3 regions of the Ochrobactrum sp. EDr1-4 genome follow, and region 1 is predicted to be linked to each of the others. Evidence: riboswitches for the same ligand, from Rfam matches in the RefSeq annotation. Region 1 holds a riboswitch; each other region holds the start of a gene.
What was found. Region 1 has a riboswitch for cobalamin ahead of ACOZHT_RS13055 (TonB-dependent receptor domain-containing protein). Riboswitches for the same ligand answer to the same signal wherever they lie in the genome.
Positions count from the first base shown of each region.

Region 2: it holds a riboswitch for cobalamin, as region 1 does, so the genes downstream of both, ACOZHT_RS23655 (DUF1852 domain-containing protein) here and ACOZHT_RS13055 (TonB-dependent receptor domain-containing protein) in region 1, are expected to answer to the same signal.
Region 3: it holds a riboswitch for cobalamin, as region 1 does, so the genes downstream of both, nrdH (glutaredoxin-like protein NrdH) here and ACOZHT_RS13055 (TonB-dependent receptor domain-containing protein) in region 1, are expected to answer to the same signal.

Region 1 is NZ_JBLZOF010000003.1:408,326-413,810, forward strand. It holds gene ACOZHT_RS13045 (iron ABC transporter permease) at 1-344, opposite strand, end outside; gene ACOZHT_RS13050 (ABC transporter substrate-binding protein) at 337-1,158, opposite strand; gene ACOZHT_RS13055 (TonB-dependent receptor domain-containing protein) at 1,192-3,057, opposite strand; cobalamin riboswitch at 3,197-3,421, opposite strand; gene ACOZHT_RS13060 (glycoside hydrolase family 10 protein) at 3,801-4,994, opposite strand; gene ACOZHT_RS13065 (universal stress protein) at 5,099-5,485, shown strand, end outside.
Region 2 is NZ_JBLZOF010000016.1:43,172-48,656, reverse strand. It holds gene ACOZHT_RS23675 (alpha/beta fold hydrolase) at 1-236, opposite strand, end outside; gene ACOZHT_RS23670 (fasciclin domain-containing protein) at 297-854, opposite strand; gene ACOZHT_RS23665 (hypothetical protein) at 1,439-1,600, shown strand; gene ACOZHT_RS23660 (epoxyqueuosine reductase QueH) at 1,652-2,191, opposite strand; cobalamin riboswitch at 2,412-2,608, opposite strand; cobalamin riboswitch at 2,885-3,096, shown strand; gene ACOZHT_RS23655 (DUF1852 domain-containing protein) at 3,195-4,244, shown strand; gene ACOZHT_RS23650 (methionine synthase) at 4,271-5,299, shown strand; partial or broken gene ACOZHT_RS23645 (flavin reductase) at 5,326-5,485, shown strand, end outside.
Region 3 is NZ_JBLZOF010000002.1:906,203-911,687, forward strand. It holds gene ACOZHT_RS10525 (ABC transporter ATP-binding protein/permease) at 1-880, opposite strand, end outside; gene ACOZHT_RS10530 (cation diffusion facilitator family transporter) at 1,193-2,119, opposite strand; cobalamin riboswitch at 2,451-2,666, shown strand; gene nrdH (glutaredoxin-like protein NrdH) at 3,012-3,233, shown strand; gene nrdI (class Ib ribonucleoside-diphosphate reductase assembly flavoprotein NrdI) at 3,258-3,677, shown strand; gene nrdE (class 1b ribonucleoside-diphosphate reductase subunit alpha) at 3,791-5,485, shown strand, end outside.

The sequences.
Region 1 (5,485 bases):
AAAACCTGCGAAAGCCCGGTATAGATTGCGATCACTGCACCAAGGGATGCGGAGGAGCTCACCCCAAGAAGTCCCGGTTCAGCCAAAGGATTGCGCAAATAGCCCTGAAGGGCCGCGCCTGAAAGCCCAAGCGACGCACCGATCAACAAGGCAAGGATTGCACGTGGAAGACGTATCTCACGCATGACCAACACAATCACATCGCCCTGCCCGGTAAAAAGTGCCCGAATACTCTCACCCACACTGATCGATGCAGGACCAACCAGCAGAGAAAGTGCAAAGAGCGCGAGAACCAGCAAACCCAGAGCAACAAGCAGGAGATAAAAACGCCCGGTTTCAGTCACGCGCGGCCTCCGCGAGCTTTGCAACAGCCTCAACACTGAATGGCCCACCACATACTGTCAGATTATCGTTGAGTGCCACCATCCGCGTATGGCCTTCAAGAGCACGCAATGCCGGATGCTCGAAATTCTCAAAAGCCAGTGCCGGCGGTCGCCCGCGTGACCCTCGAACCAGAATATCAGGCTTCTCCATGACCAGCATTTCCAATGGCAACATCGCGGAACCACGAACGCCTGCCTTGTCGGCGATATTATCAAGCCCCGCCAGACGGATCGCTTCATCAATCAACGTCCCGCGCCCCGCCGTATAGCTATTGGCATAATAAAGCGCCACAGTTGGCTTGCGATCAGGCCTTCTGATCGACAATAAATCCGCATCCATTGCAGCAATCTGACGTGCAGCTTCTTCTTGGCGTCCCAACAATTCCCCCAGCCGCTTCATATGCGTTTTGATATCCTGAAATGATCGTGCAGGCGCGAACTCCTCAACCCGCACGCCCAAATCACGCAAAAGCCCAACTGTTGCACGCGAAGAGAATGTACCTGCCAACACCAGATCGGGCTTCATGAGAAAAACTTCCTCCGCCTGCCCATGATTAACGGGCAATCCCTTTGCCTTCTCACTCATCACTGACAAAAGAGGATCACGCGAGAGATAGGACACCGATTGCAATTGCGCGGGATCAGACAGCAATATTGCAAGCTGATCCGTGCAGACATTCATCGACACGACACGTTGAGGGCGTTCTTCTGCGAATGCAGAATGAAAGCCAGCGAGAAACAGGCCTGCCAGAAGACAAAGCCTCAGATTCTTCATAACTGTCTGTCTACGCGCCCACATCATCTGCAATCAGAAATTCCGCGTTAGCCCAATATTTATGGTGCGCCCGGGCGCAATATAGCCAGACGTTGTCTGATAATCCTTGTTGAAAATATTCTCGACCGACAGCTTAAGTTGAGACTGCGCATCGATGTCATAAAGCGCAATGAAATCTGCCGTTACATAGGGATCAAGCTTATTGGTGTTGGCAGCATTTGTGAAACGTGAACCGCCATAAAGCAGCCGCGCAGTCAGATCGAGTTTGTCGACCGGCTTGTAGCTAACTTCTGCCGTTGCTTTGACCCGTTCGCGATAAGCCAGATCATTATCACTGTCTTCATCAATCGGACGCTTCAGATCAATAGAGCCTTTCACACCCCACCTCTCGTTAAAGCGATGAGACAGCGTGGCTTCAAAGCCGGTGATCTTTGCTCGCGCAACATTATAGGGCAGATAAGAAGGCGCTGTGCTCATGATCGCATCGCGCAACCACGTCTGGTAAAAAGCCATATCGAGGCTGGTTTTATCTGTTGCCTGCCAGTTAAGACCCACTTCATAAGAACGGGATTTTTCTGGTTGCAGATCAGGATTTGCATAACCGGGATAATAAAGCTCATTGAAGGTCGGCGCACGAAAGCCTGTGCCAAATGACGAGCGCAGCACCAAATCAGGCAATATCTCATAGCTCGCTCCGGCATTATAAGTCACAACGTCGCCAAACTGCTCGTTGTGATCATAACGCACGCCGCCATCAAAGCGCAGCGCATCATATTCCAGCGAATATTGTCCGAACACTGCCGCCAAATCGCGACTGGTTTCCGCATAGACCGTCGTGGCATTCACCTCCTCACGATAGGCCTCAACCCCACCCGTCACCACATGAGAGACGCTGCCTGTTTCAAATTGCTTTTCAGTCGAAGCAAAGAGTCCGTAGCGCTTGGTTTCAAACAGATCAGAACCACTAACGTTCTTACGGAAGTTCCGACTGTGATCCAGCCCTGAACTGAGTTCAATCGTCGAAGACCAGTCGTCCGTATGATCAATACGCGTGCCAATTTTTCCATTGAAAGCGGTCGTGTAAGCTTCGTTAAAAGACGGTGCTGTTGCGTCATATTGGTTGCGCCCGCGGCTCAACAGACCATCCGTATAAATGCGGCCCCAGTCGAAATCCTTTGCAAGGGAGAAATTGAACGAGCCTTGCAGAAATCCATCACGATCCGGTTCATAACCGAATGTTCCCGGCTGTTTGAAATTATAACCTTGCGTACCTGTTACCGCCGCACCAAACGCATAATCAATGCCGTCTTTGCTCTGGCCTTGCAGAGACGCAGACGCATAGCCACCCCATGGATGCGTGACGCCCGTTGTAACGCTGCCACAGAAAGAACGCTCACCGCAGGCACCGCCCTGCTTGGTGATGATATTGATCACACCGCCCATCGCATCCGCACCATATTGCGAGGAATGTGCACCTTTGGCGATTTCAATACGATCAATTGAACTGAGTGGAATATTGGCAAGCGATGTTGCGCCAGTCGTCGCTGATGCAGTTCGTACGCCATTGACTAAAACAACGGTCTGTTTCGACGACATACCGCGAATATGGAGATTGGAAGAGGACCCCTGCCCGCCATTGGTGGTGATCGAGATACCGGGGTAATATTGAAGCAGTGATTGCAGATCAGGCGCTGCTGAACGACCTATCTCTTGGCTGTCAATCACCGTGACGGACGATGTGGAGCGCTGCAACGACGTCGCGCGACGAAGCGGCGTGACGACAATCGTATCGAGCACAAGGCCATCCTGAGCGTTAGTGTTCGTCTGGGAAAAGGCATCAAGCGGCATAACCACCAAAATAGTGGATGCGAGATAGGCCGATAGTCGGAGAATATGCATTAGTCTACTTCCTGCGCGCAAGCGTTGCTTCACCGCAGGTGTCAGAAATCAGGGCGTAAACGCCCCGTCTTTGTCCCACGGCAACATTTCACAATGTCACCGCTACGGACGGCCGCGACTGGACACCCCTCGTGTCAGCCATGGGTGACTGGATGCGGCAGGTCTCCTGACTTCCGGGTCTTCATCAATCCTCCGCCTTCCCGAACGCGAATGTTCAGTGGCTATGATCGCGATAACGATCATGGGAGGACGACTCTCCGGTCACAGTTGCGGGGGCAGTCTCGGTCTCAGCTCTTCAAATAAGCCTCACCGTGTTCCCTTTTCATCCACCCTTGCGGGCAGAACCGTATCCTAGGGCGAGCGATAGCAAGCGGATCGCAGATTATCAACTGCAACATAATGCCCCTCTGAATCACATTGGCAGCAAACATTCAGAAGCTATTGAAGCACAAGGTATTTTGAAAAGGAGTTTTCGCGGGTGCTGATTGAGAGAGATGGAGGGCAATGTTGACAGCACCCGCTGACTGTCGATCAGGGCAACACTGCAAAAAAAGATCGCGCTGGTGCGCTCGACAGATCCTTGAATGAGAAATTCTTAGCCGGGATGTCGCTTTAGGTTGGGCCTCGACATCCCGGGCCGTCAGTTCTGGTGGAACCTGACAACGATCAATCACTAGCACCAGCAGGCAGATGCTTTCTTTGATTTAAATCAATTAGATAATAAATATATGCGATCTCACCCGCTATTTTTGCGGGCTGCACTTGCCCCATCTTTTTTTCAAATATGCAGAAACGCTTTTAAGTTTGGGATCAGACAGAAATCCTTGGCGGAAAAGAATGCTGCCTTTTACCTCTGGTATTGCGTTGTTGAGATCAAGCTGGCGCTTAATTTCATCGACGCCATTTCCCTCAAGCCACTCGGGTTCAGACTTCGAAGAACTACCAGCCCGATATAGCGCCATACCGATATAGAGATCGGTCTTCGAACCGCGCACAGTATCCGCCCACCATCTGACAATCGGACCATAGGGCACATCTTTGCGCCCGGACGACCAGTAAACCTGCGGCGCTATATAGTCGATGAGACCATCCTTCACCCAAGCGCGCGTATCAGCGAAGTCGCCATCATAATTAGTTTTGCCCGCACGCGTCGCAGAGCCACGCGGATCATCCGCCTGATTGCGCCAGACACCGCCCGGGCTAATGCCAAACTGAACATGCGGTTTGATCGCCTTGATCCGGTCTGAAATTTCCTGCACCAGCGTATAAGTATTGTAGCGTCGCCAGTCATACTTACTGGAGAACTTTGTCCCAAAACGCTTATAGGTTTTGTCATCCTTGAGCGGCGAGCCTTGGGTTTCATAATAGAAATAATCGTCGAACTGGATACCATCGACATCGTATTTCTGAACCACTTCGGCAGTGATATTACTCACCCATTGGCGCACAGCCGGAATGCCTGGATCAAGGACATAACGATCCGCTGAAATACCCACCCATTCCGGATTGGTCTTATAGACGCTCGGCGGGGAATCATTGGAAGAGCCCTTCAGCTCTTTGCGTGTCGCAGGCCGCACATCCATCGAAACCCGGTAGGGATTAAGCCATGCATGAAGCTCAATACCGCGCTTATGTGCTTCCGAAATCGCAAAGCGCAACGGGTCAAAGCCCGGATCTTTTCCAAGCGTGCCTGTCAGATAAGACGACCACGGCAGATAATCTGATTTATAAAAGGCGTCCGCAGCAGGCGAAACCTGAAAAATAACAGCATTGATGCCATGTTCGGTTGCCTCATCAAACATGCGCACCAGCTCTTGCTTCTGGCGCTTCACGCGTTCGGAATCATTTTCAATCTGTGTAGAAGCTCTCGATGGCCAATCCAGATTAAGAACAGTCGCAACCCAGCTCGCATGAAATGTATCGCAATCAAGTGGCATGGATTATCGAAGCCCTATTCTATTTTATATCAACGACATATACGGTTTGTTATGATCGTCTGAGTAACTACTTTAAAGTTGCATAAAGTCAAAGCGAGGGCACGATGTATAAGAATATACTGGTCACTACCGATGGTTCAGAGTTTGCGGAACGCGGTCTTGTTCATGGATTTGACACGGCAAAAGCCATGGGCAGCAAAGTGACTGTCCTCACTGTGACTGCACCCTATTCGCTTTCCGGCCTCCCGGGTGGATTTACCGACAGCCCTACCTTCATCGAACGTTATGAAGAAGAGTGGAACGACTTTGCTGACGCGGCTCTCGCACGCGCCCGTGAACTAGCAAATGAAGCAGGTGTTGAAATTCATACATTGCATGTCGTGGCACAGCATCCTGCGACATCGATTATCGAAACCGCCAAAGAACTACGCAACGACCTGATTGTTATGGCGTCACATGGTCGCCGTGGCCTCAAAGGCATGTTGCTTGGC
Region 2 (5,485 bases), on a different contig from region 1:
TGACCGGGCCGGTCTACAAAAAGCATCTGAATATCGTCAAAGCGCTTATTATGAAATGTGTAAAGAGGATCAAGAAGGCTGGTACTCGCTCCATGAATGAATAGCGCCGTATTCCCCGCCGCTAAAGATTTGGAGGAGATAAGAATGCTGTTTAGTCGAAAACCTCCCACATCAAAAGAAATTGCATTCTCCTGTATGTTCATCGTCATCCTCAAAACATGCGTAACCGGACGCATTTTAGTGTCTCCGGCCGGACAGGCTATCCGGTCGGAGCCGTTTATTCACATTGAAACCTGTTACATTTTAGGTAACAGCACCTTATCAATAACGTGTATTACTCCGTTTGACTGTTTTACGTCTGCTATTGTTACGTGAGCAACTGTTCCGTTTTCATCGGTAAGCGTAATCTTGCCCATCGCCTCTTTGGCCTTTAGAACGCAGCCGCCCACTGTTTTGATGTCGTGTGTTCCCATATCGTCGGCTATCATTTTAGTGATATTCTTTGACATCGCGGCGGCGGCAACAACGTGACAGGTGAGTATCTTCGTCAACTTGTCTTTGTTTTCGGGCTTCAGAAGAGTATCGACTGTTCCTTCTGGTAAGGCAGCGAAAGCTTCATTGGTTGGCGCGAAAACTGTAAAGGGGCCTTTTCCTTTGAGCGTATCTACCAGACCTGCAGCTTTAACGGCAGCGACGAGCGTTGTATGATCCTTGGAATTCATTGCATTGTCGACAATGGTTTTGTTGTCATACATTGCTGCTCCGCCGACGTTCGGATTTTCAGCAAATGCCGCGGTAGAGATCACGGAAAAAATAGCGGCGACTGTGAGTGCCTGTTTCGAAAAACGCATCATTTCATTCTCCTCCCTAAACCCGGACTTTTACCGGACCACCCACATTATTGAGGGCATGTCGAAATACGAATTTGCCAGTGGATCAGATCAGTCTTCAGAATAATAATATTCCGTCGTGACTATAGTGCCACGAGGAACATCCGCATTAGTTGGGAAATTTGAATAGGACGTGAAGCGAAATAACGTCCGCTTGTCCGTGTTAATAAGTGTCATATTATGACAATGTGAAAGCGTCGCATTCGCTGTTCATTGAGAAGCCTTTTAATAACTGCATTGGTTGGACGCGTCCTATGGTATTGCAGAGAGGAACGGCAGTTGTTTATAGATATGATTGATCGACAACGGACGGTATTTTCTAACTTCTGTTGTTGCCAATCATTATCGGGATCAGTTCTTGACTGACACTCATTCAGGCCCAGCCTCATTTTGAAGTGATGCAGATTTAATTTCTAAATCGTTTCTTTACAGATCATACGTCCTAAAAAGCAGAATATAAGATTTGGTTATGAAGTCATGCATGCCCATGGATTGATGCGCCGAATGAACAGAGCTTAATACCTTTCCCATCTGAGGAAGGAAATTCCATGCACGATTCAACACGATGTGTTCATCACTCCGAAGTTTCGCACGAAGGCTTCAAAAATTTGGCCGTGCCGACTTACAGGGCTTCGACAATCGTCTATCCAGACGCGAAATCTTTCCGGCAAAAAATGGCCGCTGATCTGGCTGAGGCCATTGCGATTTGATTGAGGGGTGGGTTTGATAGATCATCCGGCTCACGATTTGTTATTGCTGTATTAAAGCTTAGCTGGTTGCATGGAGTCCCGACCCTGCTCGCGGCGATGCTTATTGGTGTCGCGAAGAGAGTAAACGCAGCCACTATATTCCTGTTGGTAGAATTCTTCGCGTTTGGAAATCTCAATCGTTCGGGCAGAACGGCCGCCCTTACGCCAGTTATATTCCCAATAGGACAGTTCTTCGTAAAGTGCTGCGGCTCGTTTACCGCAATCGTTTATCTGCGCCATGTTCTTCCAACGTGAAATGCCGAGCGATGAAGTCATGATCGGAAATCCATTCTCATGGGCATAAAGAGCGGTCCGTTCAAAGCGCATGTTAAAGCACATAGTGCAGCGGACGCCGCGTTCCGGCTCCCATTCCATCCCCTTCGCACGGGCGAAGCAATTGTCCTTCATAATCGGCATCAATGAATGCAACGCCGTGTTTTTCGGCAAAACGGATGTTTTCGTCCTTGCGCAGTAGGTATTCTCGCTATGGATGGATGTTGGGGTGTAAAAGAAAATCGCATAATTGATGCCAGACGCGAGCCTCGCTTCCATCACTCCGCCGGAGCAGGGCGCGCAACACGAATGCAGGAGCACTTTTTTTCTCCGCCAGGCGGGATTAATTCGGGCATTTGAATTTCCATAATCGTGACACACCTCCGAGCCGACCGCAAAGATGCAAACCGATGAATGAACAAGGCTCCGTACGAAAAAATGTACGAAGCCGGTATCACCGTTACGGAGAAGCCGCTCCTGACACGCCGCCCGCGGTCAGAACAGGTGGACGATCCAGGCAGATTTTCTGACTTGCGGTTTTTTGCTTCCCCCGTCCTTCGCGGCGTGCATAGCGCCAGTGGCATATCGGGTGCGCTTGCCGCCTACAGTTGCGGGGGGCAGTTCCGGATTTGGTTGGCCCGACCGGATTCCCTTTTACCCGGAGTTTCCTCCGGCACCTGTATCGTGGTGAAAAACATGACAAGTACCAGCTTCTGTCAAACTCAAACGATACGCCATGCCATTTCGCGATGACTAGATAGGAATGCGTCCTGCATTTTAATCCTTGATCTTTGGCTCGGGCCATCAAAATGAGGTGTGTGCTGTTTCACAGCCTTCCTGGGCTGAGAAGACTGTGGGGAAAGCACCTGAAGCAAGTGGAGCAATTTCGCATCAGGTATCGGCAATCTTTTGCCTTCCGCTTAAAGACATAAACATTTCTTTATATGATCTTGACATGGCGGGCCTGATGCGGGACTATAGTTTTGCCTAGGTTCTCCGGTTGTCGCTCTGACACGCCGGGGCTAAGAGGGAAGTCGGTGCCCTGTTATTCGGGAAAGCCGGCGCTGCCCCCGCAACTGTAAGCGGTAAGCTGTTGTCCACTGTGTCACTGGGGTTCGACCTGGGAAGACGGACTATGGCGATAACCCGTGAGCCAGGAGACCTGCCTTAGCAAAATAACGTCCACGGGCGGGGTGTCCCGGTGTGCCGTAGCGAAGACCGCTTAGGGGTCTGTATTGCTATGCGTTCGCTTACCCATGCCCCCAACATATTGGGGTGAGCTATGTCTCAAGCCGTAATTCCAGTCGCCGCAAGCGGCGAGCCATTTGTCGACTGTCAGCAGAGGACGCGGCATCACGACTTCACTTTTCGTCTTAAAAGCCAGCTTTTTGATGAACACTATCATCCTTCAGACAATACGCGTATCACGACAAACTTTGCTAATTTGGCCAGAGGGGAGAACCGCCGGGAGAACCTTCGTAACGCTTTGAGAATGGTTGACAATCGTTTCAACGCTCTGGCGTTTTGGGACAATCCCGAAGGCAATCGTTATTCTGTGGAGCTTGAGATTATCTCGGTTGAAATGAACATCGATGCAGAAGGTAATAAAAATACTTTTCCTCTGATTGAAATTTTAAAAGCCAATATCTTTGATCAAATGACGGGTGAACGTATTGACGGTATCGTCGGTAATAATTTCTCTTCGTACGTTCGGGATTACGATTTCAGCGTAGTTCTGCCGGCTTATAACAAGGATCGCGCCACCTTCAGCATTCCGGCTGACTTCGGTGATCTGCATGGAAAACTTTTCAAGTCTTTCCTTAACTCGGATGCTTATAAAGAGAGTTTTCGTAAGCCACCTGTCATTTGCTTGAGTGCATCCAGCAGTAAAACATATCATCGGACGGGCAATTTCCATCCGATTTTGGGCGCTGAATATCAGCAAAATGAATTGTCTTTGACAGATCTATATTTTCAGAAAATGGGGTTGCATGTCCGCTTCTTCATGCCGCCGAATAGTGTTGCGCCTTTTGCCTTCTATTTTGTCGGTGATCTTCTCGATGATTATACCAATCTCGAGCTCATCAGCACGATTAGCACGATGGAATCGTTTCAAAAGATCTACCGACCAGAGATTTATAACGCGAATTCAATAGCTGGCGTCTGTTATCAGCCTAGCCTGAAGCATGAGGACTATTCGCTGACGCGCATCGACTACGATCGTGACGAGCGTAGTCGGCTTGCTGTCGAGCAGGGAAAGTTTGCTGAGAAGCACTTCATGACACCGTACAAGACCGTCCTTGAGCAATGGTCTGCCAATTACACCCGTTGATGAGCCAAAAGATAAGGTAGCCTATCATGAAAAGACTATTGCCCACGTCTACCGCTGGCAGTTTGCCAAAGCCTTCCTGGCTTGCAGAACCGGAAAAACTTTGGTCACCCTGGAAGTTACAAGGTGAGGAATTAATCGCAGGTAAGCAGGATGCTCTGCGCTTGTCCTTAGACGATCAGCGACACGCAGGTATCGATATCGTCAGTGACGGGGAACAAACGCGCCAGCATTTTGTCACGACGTTTATCGAGCATCTCGACGGTGTTGACTTTGAAAAGCGTGAAACAGTCAGAATCCGCAACCGCTATGATGCGAGTGTGCCGACAGTCGTTGGTGCTGTATCCCGCCCGAAGCCAGTTTTTGTCGAAGACGCCAAGTTTTTACGTCAGCAGACCCAGAAGCCAATCAAATGGGCCTTGCCTGGTCCCATGACCATGATCGACACGCTTTATGATGCTCACTACAAGAGCCGTGAAAAGCTGGCGTGGGAATTTGCAAAGATACTCAATGAAGAAGCCAAGGAACTGGAGGCTGCTGGCGTCGACATTATTCAGTTCGATGAGCCGGCATTCAACGTCTTCTTTGATGATGTTAATGATTGGGGCGTTGCGACCCTCGAAAGAGCAATCGAGGGTCTTAAGTGTGAAACAGCTGTCCATATTTGCTATGGCTACGGAATTAAGGCCAACACCGATTGGAAAAAGAGTCTTGGTTCCGAATGGCGTCAATATGAGGAATCCTTCCCCAAGCTGCAAAAATCCAATATCGATCTCATCTCGCTTGAATGCCATAACTCTCATGTTCCGATAGATCTCATTGAATTGCTGCGGGGCAAAAAGGTGATGGTGGGGGCCATTGATGTTGCAACTCAAAATATCGAAACCCCTGGGGAAGTTGCTAACACTTTGAGAAAAGCACTTCAGTTCGTGGATGCCGATAAGCTCTATCCATGCACAAATTGCGGTATGGCGCCACTGCCTCGTCATGTTGCACGAGGCAAACTGGGTGCTTTAGGTGCAGGAGCGGAAATTATCAGAAGAGAGCTTTCGGCCTAGTCCTGGCTGAGTTGCAAGAGGCCGACATGAATTTTATCAACCATCGCTTCGACAAGGTAGACAAAGCTGCGTTTCGCAATGGCATGTCGCGCCTCGGCTCTGCAGTTAGTGTTGTGACAACGATACACGAAAACAGACGTTATGGCTTTACAGCTTCGGCGGTCTGCAGCGTCAGCGACACGCCCG
Region 3 (5,485 bases), on a different contig from region 1:
TGATGCGATTGGACAGGAAGCCATAGGCTTGCGAGAAAGCGAGATAGGCGGCATCGAAGCGGTTAAGGCGGTTCCATGTTCCGTCTACATCTTTGTAAAGGCGCTTATTGACTGAGCGCTGAACTCTTTCGCCATCGGACGCAGAAATCTGGAAACTGCGGCGCAGCAATGTGGTCCATTCGCCGCGGTAAGAGCCTTCCGCTTTTTGCATGCCGAGATTGAGCTGTTCCAGCTTGCGACCAATCTTAATGGCAATGAACGTGCCGATAGGCACATAGAGAACAATCGCAGCGAACGCCAAAACAGCTCCGCCATAAGAACCGAGAAACTCAAGGCCGCTGACTTCGGTTGAGATTTCGAGCAGTTTCTGGCCGATAAAGAATGCCGAGAGCACAACTCCGACAATACCCATAACAAGGCCGATGGCACCACCTGTCATGCCCTTGATGGATTCCTGCAAGCGCTGGTCTACGTTGTCGGGAAGGTTTGCACCTTTGCCTTGCTGGAGATGGAAGTGCGTGTGGTTGCGGTCGAGCATCGCATCGGAGAAGCTGTCATTGAGCCACTTGCGCCATTTGCGATGCAAGGTGGTGGATAGAAGATGCCGGAAGCCCACAAGGATCACATCCTTGCCCAGCATGAGCAGGATCAGCACGCCAGCATTGAGCGCAATGGCCAGTAACGGGTTTTGAACCGGCGCGCTTTTAACATTGACGATGGAATTCATCAGATGGCCGGAGGCCTCCGCCACCCAAACCGTCGTCTTGCTGATAAAGGCGGTGAAGATGAAAATCGCAGCCGTTAACGCCCAGGCTTCTTTCCAGCGATCCGACACCCAATAGGCGCGCATCAGACCCCAAAATGACGTCATTTGAGACATGGCAGTGCGATGCCCTGCGTTCAGGGATTGCTGTTTTATCTGCCGGAATGCCTTCAATTCGTAACCACCTTGTCGATAACGCAATGTAACATATTGCAACAAACTGTGGTTAACGAAGTGTTAATAGTCAACGCATTCCGCGATCACGTTTCGGTGGTGAAACTGAAACATTTTTTAAACTGTTGAATTGTTTTAGCGAATTGGAATGGCATAGTTGTGGTTATTGAACGATCTGATGCTGTTGTGACCCCAAAAGCACGGTAATCGGCTCAACAATTCTCGCAAAAACGATGGGCGCTAATGGATTCGTTTTTAAACAGCCCATTCTACATCGGTGGTAAAGGCAATGGTCAGCCAGCGATCGGGGCCTTCACCGCCAAGCGCGTTGCCAATTTCATCACGCAGGGCATCCCATTCCTCAAGCTTCTTTGCTGGCAGGTCACGGGGTACTATGAAATAGAGTTCCATTTGCTTGCCTCGGCCCACTTTTGCGACATAGGCGCGATAGGATTTAAAGCCGTGTCGTTCGACTACTTGCCGCGCCACGGTATCAACGTGTTCCTTCAGATCGAGGGGTGTGACGAGCAGCATATCGGCCAATGCCTGTTTGATCGTTCCGATTGGCATCGGAATAATCACGATACAAACCAGCGCGAGAACCGCTGGATCAATATAAGGCGTTAGCCAGTCAAGATGAGTGCCCTGGATTGCATAGCCCACCGTGAAGGCGATGAGGAGTGCAGCAGTAATGCCGCCGGACATGATCCATGCCTTGGCATCAAGTGCTATAAAATCTGACTTGAGTTTGCGGTTGGCTCGCGTCTCCAGCCACGCCATGCCAAGGCAGGCGATCAGTGCAACCACTGCATAAAAAATCGCATAGCTGAATTCGAGATCGCGCCCGCCATCCATCAAGCTGCCAATCGCATTGATAAGGGCGTAAATCGCCACGCCGGTTAGCATAATACCATTGAGGCCGAGGACCATTGGCTCCAGATGCCAGAAACCCATGGTGAATCGATCACGCAATTTACCGCTTGGCGGTTCAGCAAGCGCAGACAAGGTAATTAGTCGAGCAACCATAAGCGCAAGTCCGCTCATCGCAGCATCTGCCAGCATATAAACACCGTCAAAAACAATTGAAAATGATCCTGACAAAAGGCCAAAGGCGACGCCAAAACCGGCAATAAAAATTGTAACTGCTATTGATGTTTTTAAAATAGATTGTTCACTATGCAATTTTTACTCCAAATTGATTTGTAATAAAGGCAGTCAAAAGGCGGAATGGATCGCGCTTGCCCATATTGAGCTCTAATTTATCGGAATATTATTGAAGAGGCAATTTCTGGCTTTTTATATTTAGGCACTCGATAGTGTTCTTAGATGTGGATGAACCATGCGGCGTCCAGACATGGTGTGCGTTAGCCGCTATGAATCGGTTCGACTCGCTTGCTCGCGCATTGGTGAATGCCCTCCCGCGTTATCCCTGCTATTCACAGGCAAGCCTCAATTTAGCCAAGATTAAATAAATTTGATCCGTCTATCCGTTGACGAGTTTTTAACTTCAGATACTATATCTTGTGTTCAAGGTTCTTGCGATTCGTGAGAATTGAAAGCGAAGATGGGAATACGGTGCGTTATATCCATGATGGATGTGGCTAAGCCGTAGCTGCCCCCGCAACTGTAAGCGGTTAGCCGATGTCCGAATGCCACTGGGTTAAACCGGGAAGGTGGGCAAAGGCGCTAAGCCGTGAGCCAGGAGACCTGCCTTGAACAAGAACGTCAACGGGCGGGGTGTCAGTTGGTGCGTAATAGGATTTTGGCATAGTTTTGCCGTGTCTTTTGCCGCTCCGAATATCCCCTCCAAGCTTCGGGGTGAAAAGCATGTCGATTGATTTAAAGCCGAGTAGTTCCGGTCCGCCCGGTACGGGTTAGTTTACAGGACACGCGCTCTTAAGAGTGTTTTGCCCCGCAGTTTTTGTATTTGTCGCACGCATTTCGCAATGCGTGAATGTTTTTTGCGTGTTCGTTCGCGTAAAGCGCAGCCAGTAAAATCTCATTTTCAAGCGTGATCCGGTGCAATGCGGCCTCGGATTGCTGTTGAAAATCCCTTATCCCCAGTGAGGAAAAAATGAACGTCACCGTCTATAGCAAGCCAGCCTGCGTCCAGTGCACTGCCACCACCCGCGCACTTGATCGTCAGGGCATTGAATATGCTGTCATCGATATTTCCGCAGACAGCGACGCATATGATCTGGTTCAGGGTCTTGGCTATCGTCAGGTGCCGGTTGTTGTTGCTGGTGAAGCCCACTGGGCTGGTTTCCGCCCGGATATGATCAGCTCGCTCGCCTAATCCCAATCGCTGTTAGGGTTTGTGATGGGCCAGATTGTCTATTTTTCCAGCCGTTCGGAGAACACGCATCGCTTCGTGATGCGTCTTGGGATGCGCTCAAAGCGTATTCCGCTGGAAAGCCATGAAGACGATGCTGATCTGTTGCGGGTGAACGAGCCTTATGTGCTCGTGACCCCAACCTATGGCGGCGGTGGCGCGAAAGGCGCTGTTCCCAAGCCGGTCATCCGCTTTCTTAACGATGCGGATAACCGATCCCTCATTCGCGGTGTTATTGCCGCTGGGAACAGCAATTTCGGCGAAGGCTTTGGCCTTGCAGGCAAAATAATTTCGGAAAAATGTCAGGTTCCATACCTCTATCGCTTTGAGCTTTTGGGAACGGACGAAGACCTTGGCAATGTTAAAGACGGGATGGAACGATTTTGGACACGGCAGACACAACCTTGACCCGTGAGCGCGAGACGGTCGCTGCTTCGGAAAAGCATGCGTCATCCTCAGCGACCAGCACCGCAACGAGCGCTGCATCAGGAAGCAAGCCATCAAAGCTCGCTGAAACTTCGCTGGATTATCATGCGCTAAACGCCATGCTGAACCTCTATGATGATGACGGCAAGATTCAGCTGCATCGTGACCGGCAGGCGGCCCAGCAATATTTCCTTCAGCACGTCAATCAGAACACCGTGTTCTTCCATAACCTGCGTGAAAAGCTCGATTATCTGGTAACAGAAGGCTATTACGAGCGGGAAGTGCTGGACCAGTATTCCTTCAATTTCGTGCGCGATCTTTTTGATCATGCCTATGACAAGAAATTCCGCTTTCCGACCTTCCTTGGCGCTTTCAAATATTACACCAGCTATACGCTGAAAACCTTCGACGGTAAGCGCTATCTCGAGCGCTACGAAGATCGCGTTTGCATGGTGGCTTTGGCTCTTGCCCGCGGTAACGAGCAGCACGCACGCGAAATGGTCGATGAGATCATTTCGGGCCGTTATCAGCCAGCAACACCGACCTTCCTCAATGCTGGCAAAAAGCAGCGCGGCGAACTGGTCTCGTGCTTTCTGTTGCGCGTTGAAGACAACATGGAATCGATTGGTCGCTCAATCAATTCCGCGCTCCAGCTTTCAAAGCGCGGCGGCGGCGTGGCACTGAGCCTGACCAATATTCGTGAATCCGGTGCGCCTATCAAGCAAATCCAGAACCAGTCTTCCGGCATTATTCCGGTGATGAAGCTTCTGGAAGATTCATTCTCCTATGCCAATCAGCTTGGTGCGCGTCAGGGCGCGGGCGCGGTTTATCTGCACGCCCATCACCCGGATATTATGCGCTTCCTCGATACCAAGCGTGAAAATGCCGACGAAAAAATCCGCATCAAGACACTGTCGCTTGGTGTTGTGATCCCGGACATTACGTTCGAGCTCGCGAAGAACGACGAGGATATGTACCTGTTCTCGCCTTATGACGTTGAACGCGTCTATGGCGTGCCGATGACCGAGATTTCGATCACTGAAAAATACCGTGAAATGGTCGATAACGGTCGTATCCGCAAGAAGAAGATCAACGCGCGTGATTTCTTCCAGGTGCTGGCGGAAATCCAGTTTGAGTCCGGCTATCCTTACATCATGTTTGAAGATACGGTGAACCGCGCCAATCCGATTGATGGCCGCATCACCATGAGCAATCTCTGCTCAGAAATTCTTCAGGTCAGTGAAGCCAGCATCTTCAACGAAGATCTGTCTTATGAGTATCTCGGCAAGGACATTTCCTGCAATCTCGGCTCGCTCAATATTGCAGCTGCGATGGATAGCCCGGATTTCGGCAAGACGATTGAAACCTCGATCCGTGCACTGACGGCTGTTGCCAACATGAGCCATATCGGTTCGGTTCCTTCGGTTGCGCGCGGCAATGATGAAAGCCATGCCATCGGCCTCGGCCAGATGAACCTGCACGGATACCTCGCTCGTGAGCGCATCTATTATGGTTCAGAAGAAGGTGTCGATTTCACCAATATCTATTTCTACACGGTGGCTTATCACGCTGTCCGCGCTTCCAATCTTTTGGCAGTAGAGCAGGGCAGTTCGTTCAAGGGGTTTGAGAAGTCGAAATATGCGACCGGCGAATATTTTGACAAATATACCGATCAGACTTGGGAGCCTGCAACAGACCGCGTTCGTGAGATGTTCGAGACCGCTGGTATTTCGATCCCGACGCAAGAAGATTGGCAGGCGTTGAAAAAGGCTGTGATGGAAGGTGGGCTC